DNA from 2 places in the Paenibacillus intestini genome. Region 2 is predicted to be linked to the other one. Evidence: riboswitches for the same ligand, from Rfam matches in the RefSeq annotation. Region 2 holds a riboswitch; the other holds the start of a gene.
What was found. Region 2 has a riboswitch for glycine ahead of gcvT (glycine cleavage system aminomethyltransferase GcvT). Riboswitches for the same ligand answer to the same signal wherever they lie in the genome.
Positions count from the first base shown of each region.

Region 1: another riboswitch for glycine. It lies ahead of sdaAB (L-serine ammonia-lyase, iron-sulfur-dependent subunit beta); the one in region 2 lies ahead of gcvT (glycine cleavage system aminomethyltransferase GcvT).

Region 1 is NZ_JAURUN010000007.1:151,557-160,938, reverse strand. It holds gene J2T16_RS18995 (alpha-glycosidase) at 1-1,120, shown strand, start outside; gene sdaAA (L-serine ammonia-lyase, iron-sulfur-dependent, subunit alpha) at 1,371-2,306, opposite strand; gene sdaAB (L-serine ammonia-lyase, iron-sulfur-dependent subunit beta) at 2,296-2,985, opposite strand; glycine riboswitch at 3,100-3,236, opposite strand; glycine riboswitch at 3,241-3,414, opposite strand; gene J2T16_RS18980 (LolA family protein) at 3,606-4,703, opposite strand; gene J2T16_RS18975 (HAMP domain-containing sensor histidine kinase) at 4,716-6,215, opposite strand; gene J2T16_RS18970 (response regulator transcription factor) at 6,212-6,925, opposite strand; gene pstB (phosphate ABC transporter ATP-binding protein PstB) at 7,238-7,993, opposite strand; gene pstA (phosphate ABC transporter permease PstA) at 8,007-8,894, opposite strand; gene pstC (phosphate ABC transporter permease subunit PstC) at 8,897-9,382, opposite strand, start outside.
Region 2 is NZ_JAURUN010000011.1:82,909-92,290, forward strand. It holds gene J2T16_RS23675 (BglG family transcription antiterminator) at 1-1,318, opposite strand, end outside; gene J2T16_RS23680 (PTS mannitol transporter subunit IIBC) at 1,385-2,848, opposite strand; gene gcvH (glycine cleavage system protein GcvH) at 3,296-3,685, opposite strand; glycine riboswitch at 4,032-4,154, shown strand; glycine riboswitch at 4,158-4,258, shown strand; gene gcvT (glycine cleavage system aminomethyltransferase GcvT) at 4,488-5,630, shown strand; gene gcvPA (aminomethyl-transferring glycine dehydrogenase subunit GcvPA) at 5,627-6,982, shown strand; gene gcvPB (aminomethyl-transferring glycine dehydrogenase subunit GcvPB) at 7,069-8,577, shown strand; gene ptsP (phosphoenolpyruvate--protein phosphotransferase) at 8,823-9,382, opposite strand, start outside.

The DNA of each region.
Region 1 (9,382 bases), on a different contig from region 2:
CCATTTCGGTGATGCTGACACAGTGAAGCATCTGGTTAAGCTATGTCATGAACGCGGTATTCGTGTGCTGCTGGATGCCGTGTTTAATCATTCAGGCAAAACATTTGCTCCTTTTGTCGATGTACAAAAGCTTGGTGCCAAGTCCAAATACAAGGACTGGTTTCACGTACATGAATTCCCGCTCGACGTAAAGGATGGCATTCCAACCTATGAGACATTTGGCTTTGAGGCTCACATGCCCAAGCTGAATACAGAGAATCCCGATGTGAAGGCCTACTTGCTCGAAGTAGCGGAATATTGGATCAAGGAAGTTGGCACGGACGGCTGGCGTCTTGATGTAGCTGATGAAGTGGACGATGCTTTCTGGAGAGATTTCAGGCGGGTTGTTAAGGAAGCCAACCCGGATGCCTACATTCTGGGTGAGATATGGAACGAATCTTCTTCCTGGCTACAAGGGGACCAGTTCGATGCTGCCATGAACTATCCGTTCACCGCCGCCGTAAATCATTTCTTTGTGGAAGATAAGATGCACGCTGAACAATTCGCGAGTGCCCTTGGCAGGCAGCTATCTCGCTACCCACTTCAAGCGAGCGAGGTGGCATTCAACTTACTCGACAGTCATGATACTCCGCGCCTGCTTACCTTGTGCGAGGGCGATCAACGCAAGATGAAGCTGGCTGCCTTGTTCCAGTTCAGTTATATGGGAGCCCCATGTATCTATTATGGTGACGAGATCGGGCTCGACGGAGAACATGATCCAGGTTGCCGCAAATGCATGGAGTGGGACGAAGCGAAGCAGGATCGGGAGCTACTTCACTTTTATCAAAAGCTGATTGCTCTGCGTCATGCTCATCCTGCACTGCGTGCAGCAGGAACCATTCGTTTCCTGCAAGCTCAGGAAGGCGGTAGCCAGCTTGTGATGGAGCGGCAAAGTGACGAGGAACGCATCCTCATTCTGTTCAACCGTTCTGAGGAAACCGCCATCGTTGAACTGGATGCAGGTGAGCAACCTTGGACGGAGCTGTTTGAGGGTAACCATCGCACCGCTCTGGAAGACGGTGTGCTTGCCATTGAACTGCCTGCTTACGGATATGCCGTGATGCGCACAGAAGTAAAGTAGATGCCTTTTTGAAACAACAATAAATGACTGCCTTCTCCAATTCTGATTGGTTGACTGCTATCTTGGCGGTTTAGGCAAACTGGACAAACAAGCGTCTCGCATAACCTGAGAAAACCAGGTTCGCGGACGCTTGTTTGTTATGAAGTAATAACGACTAACATGCTCTAATTACTACTTGCTACTTGCTAAATCGGAACCTGGTTTTGTACTCCTAAGCTATCTGACCCTGTTCCTGTATATGATCCACTTGCTATTCTGCCTCTGAGCCTGTTGTTGATGTTTCGGATGACTCATCCGGCAACCGCTTGGCCTTTGGTTTCGCCAGCTTCTCCATCATCTTGCGGCCTGTAGGTGTCTGAGCGAGCCCACCTTGCGCTGTCTCGCGGTGACGGCTTGGCATCGCACTGCCTACCTCCAACATCACGTCAATGACTTCGTCAGACGGAATGGCACTGCGTACACCAGCGAGTGCCATATCTGCGGCAGCCAGTGCAGTAACGGCACCGAGTCCGTTGCGCACGATGCATGGAATCTCTACAAGGCCAGCAACCGGATCGCAGATGAGGCCCAGTGTATTTTTCAAAGCCAATCCTACAGCATGCACTACCTGCTCTGGCGTCCCTCCACGAAGCTCCACCATCGCACCGGCAGCCATGCCAATCGCTGAACCTACTTCTGCCTGACAACCGCCCTCGGCCCCTGAAATAAATGAATTGTTGGCGATCACGTATCCAATAGCACCGGCGCAGAACAATCCATTCACCAGATGTTCATCCGTCCAGCCAAAACGTTCCTGCGAGCTTATAAATACGCCAGGAATGATGCCACAAGAGCCCGCTGTTGGCGTAGCCACGATCCGTCCCATGGAGGCATTCACTTCCGATACGCAAAGCGCATAGGCCATGGCAAGGGCAGAAGCATCACCAGAGCATGTTTCGCCTTGGCGAATATATTCGGCCATCTTTTTCCCGTCCCCACCCGTCAGTCCGCTACGTGAGGTTGTATCTTCTGTAAGTCCTTTACGAACCGCTTCTTTCATCACTTGGTAGTACTCCGACATCTGCTTTACGACGTCTGTTTCGGGTGTGTTAGTCTCCTGCACCTGCTCTTCAATCATCAACTGTGCAATTGTTTTGGACTCCGCAGTGCAGATGGTGTTTAATTCATGTAGATGTTTAAACCGCATCCGGATCACCCCCTCTCTTCAGATCAATCACACGAATATCCAGCATATGATCCAATGAACGCAGTTTGTTCAACGCGTCTTCACTCGGCGGTGCATCCATCTCCATTGCTGTAAGTGCCTCACCATCACGAGCCTTTCGATCCACTTGCATATAGCCGATATTCACTCCGGACGAGCTAATGGTTGAGGTCACGGATGCCAGAACTCCCGCTTTATCGGCATGACGCAAAACAAGTGTCGGAAACTCTCCACTGATCTGTACGCGAAAATCATTTAATGCATGCACAGATACACTGCCGCCACCGATGGAAGCACCTATTAAAGAGCATGCCCGTTCGCCGTGCCACAATTCAATCTTGACCGTGTTCGGATGAGGAGCCGGTAGACCGCTGGTGTAAAATTCAACCTCCATGCCTGCTTCATCTGCATATTGCTCTGCATCCGGTATACGCGGATCATCTGTAACGTAACCCAGCAAACCACCGATTAGTGCCAGATCTGTTCCATGTCCCTGATAGGTATCCGCAAATGAGCCATATAACGTAAGCCTTGCACGTTCCGGTGTACATCCCAGCCACTGACGCGCAATTCGTCCCAATCTTGCAGCACCGGCTGTATGTGAACTGGATGGTCCCGTCATCGACGGGCCAATAATTGAAAAAACATCTTTAAATCGCACCTGTTAACCCTCCAATTGGTTTTGTCATCGATATCTGGACAAGACCCACCACAATGTTCCTGATTTACTGATTGATGACATCAAAAAAGGACAGAAGAAGGCCGTTAGCCCTCTCTCTGTCCTTGATACCTGAGAGTTTCATGATTTTAAGCCAGGAAGAACAAGGCCGAGTACACGCAAGCACTCATCTGTTCAGCAATCTGACAATCATATACCCCTTGGGTGGCGCTTCTTCCGCGCACTCTCCAGAGTTGCGTCCAACGACGGTACATTTACCTGAGAGATTAACGGTTATGCCGGGTGCATAACTGCTTGCTCCTTCGGTGCCCAAGCCATCTGTACAGTACAGTTCTACATCTTAAATTGCATTAATCATGCCTACTTGTACTGTATTGCATCATCCTGCTAGGTCTCTCCCGCTCGTTATCATTCGCTATATTCTGTTATTTCCTTAATGAAAGTTCACCATTCTGCCATGCATTCAATCATATACAGCGTAATATGCCATACGCTATATGTCAATAAAAGTGACGTAATCTCGAAGCACATCATTTCTATATACGATATGCTCCTTTCGTTCATATGGTTCAAAGCTTGTTCATTTTTCTCTATCCGCAATATTATTTCGCTTGCTTCGTTATTTGCAACTCATCTACCCACATCTGTAGTTGTTCTTCTGTCCAAAAATCATTTTCGCCCATGACCGAATAACGAAGACCATCCTCGCTCCACGACAAGTTCCGAATGATAGACATATATGAACCTTCTGTATCACGAATGTTAACTTTCTTTTCCTCTGGAAGCAGTTTTTCATTACCGTTTTCCCCTGGTGCTTTAAATACGGTCATGCTGATCTCTGGTTTGTTATCCTTCACATAATACAGTGTCACTTCATCCCGGCCTTGTTCACCCATAGATGAAATGAGCTCAATTCTCGATAATTTCATATCCGCTCCGATATACTGTAGGAAGGGCTGACCAACGGCCTGCACTGCCTCTTCTCGTGTGATTTCTCGGTTATTCATCACGTCATTCATTTTTTTCACTTCAACATCTGCAGGAATATCCAGCGTGAACGTCTGGTCTGTGAACTCAGGATTGTAATTGATCTGGTCATATAGAAACTCTGACTTGGTATCCCCATACGTACTCGTGGCTTTCACAACCATCCATTCTTTCGGGTTTATCCAATACTCCGAAGACATGGAGAGTGAATCCTTATCCTTCGGAGTTAGTTCAATATGAATGACCTCCTGGTCCTGAAGCTTTTCCTGACCCAGCATCTTCACATTATGGTTATCACGCATACGTTCCAGTTGATCCACCAGCATCTGCTTCTGGGTTTGGTTGGGTTCCTGCTGGAGCGCTGATGAATCCATCGCAATAGCGGTCTTCGCCTCTTCTTCATAGAGCAGAATCTCTGAACCGTTATGAACCGCATAACTCACGTTTCCGTTTTCATCGGTCTCGATCCGCTTTTTCCCTGTTTTTCCGTCGACCCATTCCTTCACGTGTATCGTGCTCGTAATCTCACTATCTGTCCACATCTTCATCGTACCTTCGGCATAGTATGACCCTGGCCCAGACTCGGATGCAATTACTTTCTCAATCATATCCGCTCCTGACATCCCAAGCATATCTTTCTCTGCGCATCCAGCAAACAATGAACCTGCAATCAAGGCCGCTCCCATCAGCTTCCATCCCATTTTTATCATCATTCTCACCTTTCCTTAAGTTATATCCTGTGTTTCATCCGGGTTCCTTCGTTCCGGCAATCGACAAACAGCTACAGTCCCATATCGTTCAGAGGACCACATGCGTATATCTCCTCCATGCTTTAATGCGATTCTCTTTGATATGCTTAATCCTAATCCAGAGCCTCCTGCATAACCGCCTAGTTGCTCTTTGTGATATTGAACGTACGGCTCAAAAATCCGCTCCAGCTGTTCTGCCGGAATAGGAGGGCCTTCATTTTGAACGATAAGCAATGTCGCACCATTTCTGTACGCATCCAGTTCTGCCCCCAGTGATGGATCGATCCATTCCGCCAGTTCTGATGCTGAATCCATTACAGCGAGCCCGATTCTACCTTGGGGAGGAGTGTAGCGAAGCGCGTTATGCACTAGATTATCGGTCAGACGCATCAGGGATTCAGGATGAATTCGATAGCAATGATTGGTCCGAACAGACATCTTCATGTCATACTCATCACGTTCCGCAAGACCTCCGTAACTGCCAAGCAGCATCTCAAAAAACTCTTCCCCTTCTACCTCAACCATAGCAAGCTCTGAATCTCTGGAACCCAATGCTGTGTACATCTCCAGCTCACCGATCATCTGTTTCATACGCTCCACATTTCTAGCGATGACATCTCTATACTCTTGTCTCTCTAATTGTCTAGAATCTCTCTCCATACTAAGTGCTTCCGCATAAGCACTGATGGACATGAGAGGTGTCTTTAGGTCGTGTGACAGAGAAGCTACAATCATCTCTTTTTCTTTTTGTTGCCTCTCCACTTCCTTCTGGGTCTGCCTGATGGTTTGTTGCATCGCATCAAACTGCTTTAACAACATACCCATCTCATCACTGTGACCGTTGACCCGGATCTCATCTGGTTCTTCTCCATGGGCAAATCCATGCATCCTGTTTATCAAAACTTTCATAGGGAAGAAAAGCTTGCGGGATAACAACCACAACACTGTTCCGTACAAGAGAACAAAAAATACCACTGATCCACCGATAACCCATGTCGTTCGAAGCGATATTCCTTCAAGCCGATCCTCACGCAACATCGTTATTTCATAAATCCCTACCAGCTCCCCTTGATCCCAAACTGGTTTTTTCAATGAAAATGTGCGGTGTCGAATCTGAAGATGATACAGATTTCGATATAATTCAGAGCTTCTTACCGTATATCCACCTGTTGACCAGGTAATATCCCCGCCAGATGTGTACACCCGAATCCCAGAAGGTAGATAAAGATTGAAACTTAGCTGTTCGCTGGCAAGCGCAGGGAGGGTTTGATCACGCTCAGGCGAATTCAGCTGATACAGCGTTGGATCATTTAAGACCTTTTCTATCGGTGCAATGCGTCCTGTCATTTCAACATACTCCGCTACTGCACGGTGATTTTCATAATAGCTATATAAGGAAAATAAAGCCCACCCTGCCGCCACAGGCAAAAACATCACGATCAGGAACGCAATCATCAGCCAATATTTCAGTTTCATTTAACCCGTTCTCCAATAAAGCGGTATCCACTGCCCCATATGGTTTGAATCCAGCGCGGCTGGTGCGGCTCATCTCCCAGCTTGGCCCGCAAACTTTTCACGTGCACAGTAACTGTAGCGGCGGAGCTTCCTTCTGCCGATTGACCCCACACATGTTCGTAAATCTCTGTTTTCGTAAAGGCTCGGTTGGGGTGCGAAGTCAGCAGCATTAGCAATGCTCCTTCTTTAGCTGTGCACTGCACCTCTATACCATTCAGTCTCACCTGCTGATTCAGTGGGTGAATCGTTAACCCATCGTTGTATTGCTGAAGCGATGCATTGGACTGACCACCTTGATATCTACGATATCTGTTCAGGTGGGCTTTAATTCGAGCCGTAAGCTCCGCCAAACTAAAAGGTTTGGTGATATAATCATCTGCGCCTAAGCCAAGTCCTTCTAGTTTGCTTTCTTCCTGGGTCCGGGCACTCATGATCAATACCGGAACATCGCTGATCAACCTGACATGTTTGCATACTGTAAATCCGTCCATCTCCGGCAACATTAGATCAAGTAGTACAAGATGATATAATCCGTTCTTGAAATCTTCCCAGCTCTCCAGTCCACTTGATGCCCAGGTCACTGCATACCCTTCACGACGAAGATGGTCCATTAAGATCCGGGCAATTTCTGGATCGTCCTCTACTAACAGTATGTTATTCTTGTCTGTCATTGCGCTTTCATCCTCCCTGGATTAAAGTGTAGCGAAAAATACTCGTGATGCTGCAAAGTTTATAGTTTCTTTAGAATTACAAATCGTCTATATCCCAGATCTCTAAACCGCACTCTACAACAAAAAGAGCACCCTGAACTTCAGGACGCTCCGTCTCATAATGAAATTTCAAATAAGTTGCCGCTTAACTCATGTAATGATTTCTCGATATTTATTTATCCTAGCATGGTGCATCCTATCCGGCAAACATTTAGATAGAGCAAAACAAGGCTCCCGGATAGACTAATCCAGAAGCCTTGTTTTTGTTTTCAATTAACCAAAACGCCCCATAATATATTCCTGAGTCAAGCGGTTGTCCGGGTTAGTAAAAATGTGCTCCGTCTCCCCGTGCTCAACCATACTGCCCAGATAAAAATAAGCGGTATAATCCGAGATGCGAGCCGCCTGCTGCATGTTATGGGTAACAATAACGATGCGTAGCTCCTGCTTCAACTCCGAGATCAATTCCTCCACTTTACCCGTAGATACAGGGTCAAGCGCAGATGCAGGCTCGTCAAGTAATAGGATCTGCGGGTCTACAGACAGTGCGCGCGCGATACAGAGACGCTGTTGCTGTCCACCTGAAAGTGCCAAGGCTGACTCATGTAGCCTGTCTTTCACTTCATCCCAGAGAGCAGCACGGCGCAAGCTTTTTTCCACGATTTCATCCAGTGCCTTCTTACTTTTTGTACCGCGGTAGCGGGGGCCAAATGCGATATTGTTGTAAATAGACTTGTGAAAAGGGTTTGGCTTCTGCCACACCATGCCGATTTTCTGACGAAGCTTGATTACATCCGTCCCCGGTTCGTTAAGGTCATTGCCGTCCATCCAGATATGTCCTTCCGTGCGGGACCCGGCAATCTCATCATTCATCCGATTTAACGAACGAAGGAATGTGGATTTCCCGCAACCGGACGGCCCGATCAGGGCCGTTACACTCGCTTCGGGGAAAGTCAGGCTGATCTGCTTCACGGCCTGAAAATGTCCATAATATATGCTTAACTGTTCCGTACCAAAAGGTATGGCCATGTGGATTTCCTCCTTATTTCGAAGCTGTCATACGGCGGTACACAACCCGGCCGATCCAGCGCGCGCTCAGATTGAATGCCAGTACCAGAATGACCAGCACGGCAGAAGCCCCTGCTGCAACTTCTTTTGAATCTGGTCCGATGCCTTCACTGTTGACTTTCCAGATGTGTACAGCTAGTGTTTCCGCAGGACGAAGTGGATTAATTGGTGATCTCGGACTTGTTGGATTCCAGTCCGTAAAGTCCAGCGGTGGACTACTCATACCCGCAGTGAACATCAGGGCCGCTGCTTCACCGAAGATCCTACCGGATGCCAGAATCGTACCAGTGATCAAGCTTGGCAGTGCCACAGGCAACAGGATGGACGTAATGATCTTCCATTTGGACAAACCAAGAGCAAGTCCTGCTTCCTTCTGCTCTTTGGGAACGGCTCGGAAAGCTTGCTCTGTCGTCCGTACCATAAGTGGCAAGTTGAAAATTGCCAGTGCCATCGCACCCGATAAGAGTGAGAAGCCCAGGCCAAACGTATTTACGATCAGCAAAAGTCCGAACAAACCGATCACGATCGATGGGAAAGATGACAATACTTCGACAACCAGTCGAATGAAACTTGTAATCCGACCCGGTTTGGCATATTCCGCCATATAAATACCTCCGCCCCAGCCGAGCGGGATGGTAATAATCAGCGTTAGTACAAGCAAAAAGATAGAGTTAAAGAGTTGCGGACCAATACCACCGCCACCTTTGAGCAATTGCGGCGCACTCGTCAGGAAGTGCCAGTTGATCTGACCGATCCCCCGGAACAGAATAAATCCGAGTAAACCGAGCAAAAGTACAACAATGAATAAAGCCAGAATCACGATGACTACTGTTGCAATTTTATCCGCTGTTTTTGGCTTCATTCTCATACCCGGTTCCTCCTTTCAAGCAGGCGAACCAGAATGACGAAGACAAAGGTCATTACCAGCAGGACAAGCGCCATGCTCCACAATGCATTGTTATGAACAGAACCCATCGTGGTGTTACCCATACTCAGGGTGATTACACTTGTTAATGTTGAAGCGGATTCGAGCAGGGATGTCGGTACATGCGGCGCATTACCGATGACCATCTGTACAGCCAATGCTTCACCAAATGCACGAGCCATACCAAGGACAATACCTGTCAGCAATGCAGGTAGCACCGTCGGAATGATTACCCGATAAATCGTCTGCCAGCGTGTTGCGCCAAGCGCATAAGAAGATTCACGCAAGCCCTTAGGCAAAGCAGACAACGCATCTGCCATGATACTCGTAACTGTAGGCAGAATCATGACGGACAACACCAGACATCCGGCTGCAATCCCAATGCCGGGTCCTCCGAAGATACTGCGTAACATCGGAACAATTAC
Region 2 (9,382 bases):
ATAACATGCGCGAGGAGCCAATGCCACTGTTGCATACAACGATGGCCCGAATTTCCTGCTTCAACGCTCGCAACCGTTCAATGGATGCACCAAAGTGCATGACTAGAAAACCGATCTCCTCATCCGGCACTTCTGCTCCCGGCCATGCATGTAACACAGACCTTTTAACTTGTTCGAAAAGGGTGTCATAATCCTTACGAATCTGCTGTAGCAGTGGGTTACGTATCATCTGATGCCCTTCAAGTCGCTCCATTACCGGTACCATATGTGCAATTAAACCTTCACGTAGCAAGCGGTCTTCATGAAACGCATAACCTGTTCTTTGTTGCATCTGGTCCGTAAGCGAATGCACCCTGTCCATCAGAATCAGATCATCGATCGGGAGCAGTCGTGAAGAATGAATCTGCTGTTCTGTCTCCGTAAGCAATTGGTGAAAATAGGCTTGCTCCTCACCAGAAAAGCTGACTTCAAGCTGTGAGGATAGAACACTGCAGAGTCGCGAAGCCATGAAAGCTGCCACTCTCTGCTCGTTCTGCTCCGCCACGGTTTCAGCGCCTTCAGCCGTCTTAGCACCCGACGAAGAACGTTCTATATTAAACCCTTTACGTATCCGAACCACAGCAGCCGATAACTGAATGAGCAATTTCATGTATTGCCGCTCAGGTATCTTTTCAAGCCATTCGATATCCGGTTGCCATAGTGCATTTTCAATGGTAAGTACATCGCTGTGACCAATCATACTGAGCAACTTTTGATTAACGATGGAGCCTCCTTGCTCAGGCTGTCTACCAAAGAGATCCGACTCATCCAGTACTTCCAAAGCAAGCGCTGCAATGGCTCTGCGATGAATCGCTTCACTTCCGGTGATTTTGACACCATAGCCTCGCCTTCGAACAAGCTTCAGACCCGCCTGCCGAATGCGTGACTCCAGATCATCCAGATCGGTGGTGACCGTCGAAACAGTCACTTTCAGATCCGAAGCGAGAGCAAGCAGTTTGACCGGCTCAGCTTCATCCAGCAGGATGCAAAGCATGAAGAGCTTACGCTCTTCCGGCGTAAACTCTACATATTCATTACCCTCCAGTTTCTGGCGTAATGCACTGAGGTCATCTGAACCGGAATCAATGCGTATTCCGGTTCCCGACTTTTTTTCGAGGCGCATACCGAGTGGTTCAAGCCACTGTTCAATCATCAGCAGCTCACGATGCACGGTACGTGTACTCACTTTTACTTCAACGGCAATTTCACCCGCCGTGACTTCATGGGGATGTTCCAACAGGAATTCCACGATTTCACGTTGTCTTTTGGTAATACTCATATCTCAGCCTCCGGCTCTGGGAAAACGGCTGCCCTTGTTTGAAGCTGGTTCGCAGTCTGCTCCCTTTTACTTCAAACGTTCAACAAGCGCATCGTATTCCGGGCTTTTTAGGAAGTTGTCAATGGATATATGCTCTGCATTAGGTGCTACCGAACGTGCACGATCCGTTAGTGTTTTTTGCGTAATAACAACGTCTGCGTCTTGCGGAATTTCACTGATCGCTGTGTTAGTTACAGCAACGTCAATTCCTTCGGTTTTCATTTTTTTGCGCAGAATCGAAGCACCCATTGCACTCGACCCCATACCTGCATCGCAGGAGAAAACAATCTTTTTCACATCTGCTTTTGCCTTGGATGCAACGGAAGTTGCGATATCCGCTGCTCTGTTCGCTTCATGGTTATCCGCTGTGATGGTTGCGTTTGCTGTATTGCCTTGGCTCTTCATATCTTTCATTCGACTGGAGGCTTCTTCCAGATCCTCTTCCTTCTGTTTACCCGTTTTGAGTAACAGAGAGGCAATCAGGAAGGAAACCACCGCTGCCACGATAACCCCGGCAAGCATTGGGATATATCCACCTTTTGGCGTCAACAGGAAATAGGCAATGATACTGCCTGGTGATGGTGCCGAAACCAATCCCGCGCCAGTTAGCATGAACGTTAACGTACCCGCAACACCGCCGGCGATGGCTGCCAGAATCAAAATAGGTCTCATCAGGATGTACGGGAAGTAAATCTCATGAATCCCGCCGAAGAAATGAATGACAACCGCACCAGGTGCAGAAGATCTCGCCATTCCACGACCGAAGAAACAGTAAGCGAGCAAAATACCTAGTCCCGGTCCCGGGTTAGACTCAAGCATGTAAAGAACGGATTTACCTAATTCTCTTGCCTGATCTGTTGCAATTGGCGTTAAGATCCCGTGGTTAATGGCATTGTTCAGAAACAATACTTTACCCGGTTCAATAATCAGATTGACGAGTGGCAATAAGCCCAGATTCATCAAACCCTGCACGCCTGCAGACAAAACTTTGCTAACGGCCTCAACTGCTGGCCCGATACCGAGCAAAGCAAAGATGGCCAAAATACCACCGATGATTCCTGCCGAGAAATTGTTGACCAGCATCTCAAAACCGGCTCTGATCTTGCCCTCAATGGATTTATCAAACTTCTTGATCACCCATGCACCGAAAGGCCCCGCAATCATGGCCCCGAGGAACATTGGAATATCCGTTCCGACAATGACACCGATGGTCATAATCGCCCCGACGACACCACCACGCGTGCCATGCACCATCGTACCCCCGGTATAACCAATCAGTAGCGGCAGCAAATAAGTAATCATCGGCCCTACAAGCTGCTCTATTGTCGCATTCGGAAACCATCCTGTTTTAATAAACATCGCTGTAATTAATCCCCAAGCAATAAATGCTCCCATATTGGGCATGACCATACCGCTCAGAAATCGTCCGAAGCGTTGCACACCAACACGTAACCCACCTTTGGAATTGGATGTTTGATCCAAATTACTCATTGGTTTATCCTCCTTGAATCAAGTCATTATTTCGTATGAAAGGGGTATCATTGATCCCCTGCTGTAATCCTAAGCGAGAAAACCTTCCTGTTCAATCAAATGAAAGCGTACTTTCGTCATGAACAATGATGACAACATTGGATTATGTAGTCGCTTTTAATTAGGAATATATGCTCAACCCTTTGATACCCAAGGCTTTTCTCGCCTATGACTTTATTCATATACAACATACAAAGCAATAAAATAGCTTGGTCCGTTTGCATTTTTTTTATTCATGATTTTAAGTTACTCCTACTTAAATTCCTACAATATGCAGAAAAAAACAGCAAAAAAAAACCTGCATGAGCTCATAGCTCACGCAGGTTTAAATAGCAAGATTTTTATATTCAAGTAAGATCATATATATGTCAATAAGTACAAATCAACTCGACGATTCAGTCTATTCCACTACTCGGTATGTTTAAGATATGCATCCGCATTCAGCAATGTGGATAATGCAGCAGTTACATCTCCATCGACACGGATTTCGATCATCCAGCCTTCTTCGTAAGGAGAACTATTGACCAGTTCTGGCGAATCCTGCAAAGCTTCATTCACTGCAACAATGGTGCCGCTGACAGGTGAGAACAGATCAGATACCGTTTTGACGGATTCAATCGTACCGATGCTGTCTTCTGCTTTTACACCGGCTTCAAGATCAGGCAATTCTACAAACACAATGTCACCCAGCTGATGCTGCGCGAACTCGGTAATGCCAATACGTACGGTATCCTCCCCTACGGTTTGCACCCATTCGTGCTCTTTACTGTACAGGAAATCATTTCTCAATTCGCTCATTGATATCCGCCTCGCTTTTCATTAATGAGTGCATGCGTTCTTTGACCTTAACCTTTTTCCCAGACAATAGCGTATGATATTTCAGATTCAAATGTCAAGTTAGCTCACAATTTATTTAAATTTGGATACCTCTTCGTGTGTAACCTCACACTACTCTTTCTGCATATAATGGTGAATACTAGAATAGTAAGCGCACTCTTTTAAAATAACCGAACATTAATATAGTATAAACATTAAATATTCGTATTTTACACAATTTCAATGATATCGTTCTTGACATCAGGAGTGGATTCACGTTTTAATGAGAAGAGCAACTGAAGTAAATTGGACTACGTATGAACCGCGGATGAATGTAAAGGGAGAGATTGCCCGTACACCCGGTTTGGGGATGTGCATGAGGCGGCGCCGAAGGAGTAAACCACCGACAAGCGGGGGTGAATCTCTCAGGCAAAAGGACTTTTACAGGACGCAACTCTGGAGAGCATCTAATCGTCCTATACGGACGTTATGATCACCCAAGGGGAAACCTGTCTGAATAAACGGCGGGGTAACTCTCAGGTACAAGGGACAGAGCCTAAGAATACAGCGTGCTACTTGGCATGCCGGTTCTTTGGCCTGTCCTTTTCCTTTTTCCCAAAAAATGAATTGCAGGTTCTAGAATCGTACTGAACATAACCAATGAAAAAATGTAAAACAGACGGCTGTTAACTCTCGATTACTAAAATTACTTAAGCATTAATGATCTGGCTCACAGAACGTGTTTTCATACTTGGCCTACTACGGCCCATGACGAGGTGATTGGATGTCTGATTTATTAAGAACACCACTCTTCCCCCTATACGCGCAATATGAAGGTGTACGTTGCATTGATTTTGGCGGCTGGGAGCTCCCAGTGCAGTTTAGCGGTATTCAAAAAGAGCATGAAGCCGTGCGCGAGCGCGCCGGGCTGTTTGATGTATCCCATATGGGCGAATTCACCGTAACTGGTGAACAGGCAGAAGCCTTTTTGCAAAACATGACAACCAACGACGTGACCGCATTTGTACCAGGTCAGGCACAATACACACTGATGTGTTATCCCGATGGCGGTGTAGTGGATGATCTGCTTATCTATAAAATCGCGGAGCAACACTACATGCTGGTCGTCAATGCCTCCAATATCGACAAGGATTGGGCATGGTTGCAGGAGCACATTATACCTGGGGTGAACATGACCAATGATTCCGAGCAAACGGCGTTGCTGGCGCTACAAGGCCCTTTAACGGTCGATATTCTCTCGAAGGTTACAGGTTCAGAGATAGATGCAAGCTCCATCGAACCGTTCCGCTTCGTACAGCATGCCGAGGTATGCGGAGTAAAGCTGCTGCTATCACGAACCGGTTACACCGGAGAAGATGGCTTTGAACTGTATGTTGCAGCTGATCAGGCAGCTCTTGTATGGAACGGACTGATGGAAGCCGGTGCTGATGTAGGCCTCGTTCCAGCAGGACTTGGTGCACGTGATACACTGCGATTCGAAGCGAAGTTGCCTTTATACGGGCAGGAATTATCACCAACCATCTCTCCACTGGAGGCAGGGCTGGGCATGTTTGTGAAACTGAACGCCGGGTCTTTTATCGGACACGAAGCTTTGTTGCAACAAAAAAATGACGGCCCTGCCCGCAAGCTGATCGGTATCGAAGTGCTGGAGCGTGGCATACCGCGGCCCCATTACCCGATCTATGCGGATGGCGTTCAGATTGGTGAAGTGACAACCGGTACACAATCGCCAACCTTGAAACGTAATCTGGGGCTTGCCCTGATTGACAGCAAATATACTGCACTGGGTACACCACTGGAGATTGAGATTCGTGGCAAAAAGCTAAAAGCCGAGGTCGTCAAGGCCCCTTTTCATAAACGGACACGTACGTCAAAGACACCTACCCAAGGAGCTGAGCAAGCATGAGCAAGCACCGCTACATCCCCATGACAGAACAAGACCAGAGCGCTATGCTGGCCACGATCGGCGTGGATACACTTGAAGATTTGTTCAAAGATATCCCGCAGGAAATTCGTTACCAAGGCGAGTTGCCTGTATCCTCCAAACTGGATGAATATGCCTTAACTCGCCATATGTCAAAGCAAGCTGGCTCCAATGCCAACTTTGAAACACACGCCAGCTTCCTCGGCGCAGGCATCTATGACCATCACATCCCTTCTGTCATCAACCATGTCATTTCCCGTTCGGAGTTTTACACAGCCTACACCCCTTATCAACCTGAGATCAGTCAGGGGGAATTACAAGCTATCTTCGAATTTCAATCATATATTTGCGAGTTGACAGGTATGGCGGTAGCCAATGCGAGTATGTATGATGGTGCAACGGCTTTTGCAGAAGCTGGCAATCTTGCCGCCGCAGCTACCCGTCGTAAACAGCTTATTGTATCTCGCACCGTTCACCCTGAAGCCCGTCAAGTATTGCAGGCGTACGCACATGGACTGAGTCTGGAGATTGTAGAGATTGGTTATAAAGATGGGGTTACCGATTGGGATGCCCTGCAAACGGCCATTTCGGAAGATACCGCAGCGGTTATGATTCAGAGCCCGAACTTCTTTGGTGCCGTGGAAAATATAAAACAGGCTGCCGACCTTGTGCACACGCACAAAGGGCTGCTCGTGGTGAGCGCCAACCCGCTGTCGCTCGGTTTGCTGGAAGCCCCAGGCAAGCTGGGCGCCGACATCGTTGTAGGCGATGCGCAGCCCCTCGGAATCGCCGCTTCGCTCGGCGGACCCACTTGCGGATACTTCGCCGTGTCCCAGGCTCACATGCGCCGGATTCCTGGTCGAATCGTCGGCCAGACGACCGATCGCAACGGCAAACGAGGCTTCGTGCTGACGCTGCAAGCCCGCGAGCAACACATTCGCCGCGAAAAAGCGACATCTAACATCTGCTCAAATCAGGCGTTATTAGCGCTTAGTGCTTCTGTCTATATGTCTACTATGGGAAGACAAGGCATGATTGATGTTGCTGATCTGAATTTGCAGAAGAGTCACTATGCACGAAATACGTTAACAGCTATTCCCGGAGTGAAACTCACTTTTACTGCCCCTACGTTTAACGAGTTCGTCGTCCAGCTCCCTGAAGGAACCGATGTGGATGCTCTTCAGCTGAAACTGCTGGATGCAGGCTTCATCGGCGGTTATGAACTCGGACGTGAATATTCGGAACTGGCAGGACATATGCTCATTGCGGTCACCGAACGACGCAGCAAAGAAGAGATCGATGAATTCGCATGTGTATTGGAGGGATCGCTGTGACTCAGGAAACGACCACAAAAGTAACCATTGCGGGAGCTTCATCGGAAACATCTAACCTACATCAGTCAGTCAATGTGCAGACTGGAATGGACTCGCAAGCATTAGGAAATTCGACCAGTCCGCAAGTCGCACCATCCGTTGCTCCCGAACAAACTCTAATTTTTGAACTGAGCAGTCCCGGACGTGTGGCCTATTCCTTGCCGGAATGTGATGTTCCCCGTCAGGATGCTGATACGTTGATTCCCCGGGAAATGCTGCGCTCGGAAGCGGCCGCGTTGCCGGAAGTATTCGAGGTTGATGTTATTCGTCATTATACGGCATTGTCCCGCCGCAACTTCGGGGTAGATAACGGCTTTTATCCACTTGGTTCATGTACAATGAAATACAATCCAAAGATCAACGAAGATGTAGCACGTTACAACGGCTTTGCCAAGATCCATCCGTATCAGCATGAATCCAGTCTTCAAGGTGCTCTCGAACTGCTCCATACTTTACAAAATGATCTTGCAGGTCTGACCGGTATGGATGCCGTAACCCTGCAACCTGCTGCCGGAGCACACGGGGAATGGACCGGACTGATGATGATTCGAGCTTATCACGAAAGCCGTGGTGAACTGCGTACCAAGGTTATCGTACCCGATTCATCTCATGGCACGAACCCGGCCAGCGCAACCGTAGCTGGATTCGAAACGGTGACAATCCCGTCGCGTACGGACGGTTTGGTCGATCTTGATGCTCTCCGTGCAGCAGTCGGTTCAGATACCGCAGCACTCATGCTGACGAATCCGAATACGCTCGGCTTGTTTGAAAAGGATATTCAAGAGATTGCGTCCATCGTACACGAAGCTGGCGGATTATTGTATTATGACGGAGCTAACTCCAATGCCATCATGGGCATTACACGTCCGGGAGATATGGGCTTTGATGTGGTGCATCTGAATTTGCATAAAACGATGAGCACACCTCACGGTGGTGGTGGACCTGGTGCCGGACCTGTCGGTGTGAAGAGCCGCCTGATCCCGTTCTTACCTAAACCGATGGTTGTTCAAAATGATCAAGGCATGTACGCTCTGGATTACGAAGGAGATCAATCGATCGGTCGGGTCAAAGCCTATTATGGCAACTTCGGTATTCTTGTTCGTGCTTATGCTTATATCCGCACTTATGGACCAGAAGGGCTTCGCCGTGTGTCCGAATGTGCTGTGCTGAACGCCAATTATATGATGGCTCGCCTGGCACCTCATTACGAGATTCCTTATCCTGGCGTGTGCAAACATGAATTTGTCATGTCAGGCCGTGGCCTGAAGCAGTATGGTGTACGCACACTGGATGTAGCCAAACGCCTGCTGGACTTTGGCTATCACCCGCCAACCATCTACTTCCCGCTTAATGTCGAGGAGTGCATTATGATTGAGCCAACGGAAACCGAGAGCAAAGAGACGCTGGACGGATTTATCGATACAATGATCCGTATTGCGAAGGAAGCCGAAGAATCACCGGAATTGGTGCTCAACGCTCCGTACGGCACGCCGGTAACTCGTCTGGATGAAACGACCGCAGCACGCAAACCTGTATTAAACTGTGCTTGTAGCTAAATAAGTTAAACTTTTTACACAGTCTACTTTAATGACAGAGTCCCCCTGTGCGTGATGAGATATTCTCTCACTCCCATAAGGGGATTTTATTTTATCCACTTGTAAGAACAGCTATCCTGTCACTACGATAAAAAAGCAAAAAAAGCCGGCCCCACTGGATCGTGGACACCGGCAATATTGCTGCAATAACGCAGCCCTTTATCGGAAAAAGAAAGACCTCAAATCCGGAGGAAACTCCGGCAAAATTACGCTTGAATGCTTTGAACCAGTTCAACCACTTGTTCAGCGGTTTGCATTTCCAACGCTTTGGCAGCGAGTTCCTGCATGTCCGCACGGGACAATTTGGTGATTTGGCTACGCGCTGGCAGAATGGAAGTTGCGCTCATGCTGAACTCATCCAGTCCAAGACCAAGCAGCAATGGAATTGCTGTTTCGTCTCCTGCCATCTCACCGCACATGCCAGCCCATTTACCTTCACGATGCGCTGCATCGATAACCATTTTGACCAAACGCAAAATAGCTGGGTTGTATGGTTGGTACAGATAAGATACACGTTCGTTCATCCGGTCAGCAGCCATCGTGTACTGAATCAGATCGTTAGTACCGATACTGAAGAAGTCTACTTCTTTGGCAAATTGATCCGCCATCACAGCTGTTGATGGAATTTCGACCATGATCCCGAGTTGAATGCTGTCGGAAACAGCGATCCCTTCAGCGACCAGCTTTTCCTTCTCTTCGAGCAGGACAGCTTTGGCTTCACGGAATTCACCCAGTGTTGCGATCATAGGGAACATGACACGCAAGT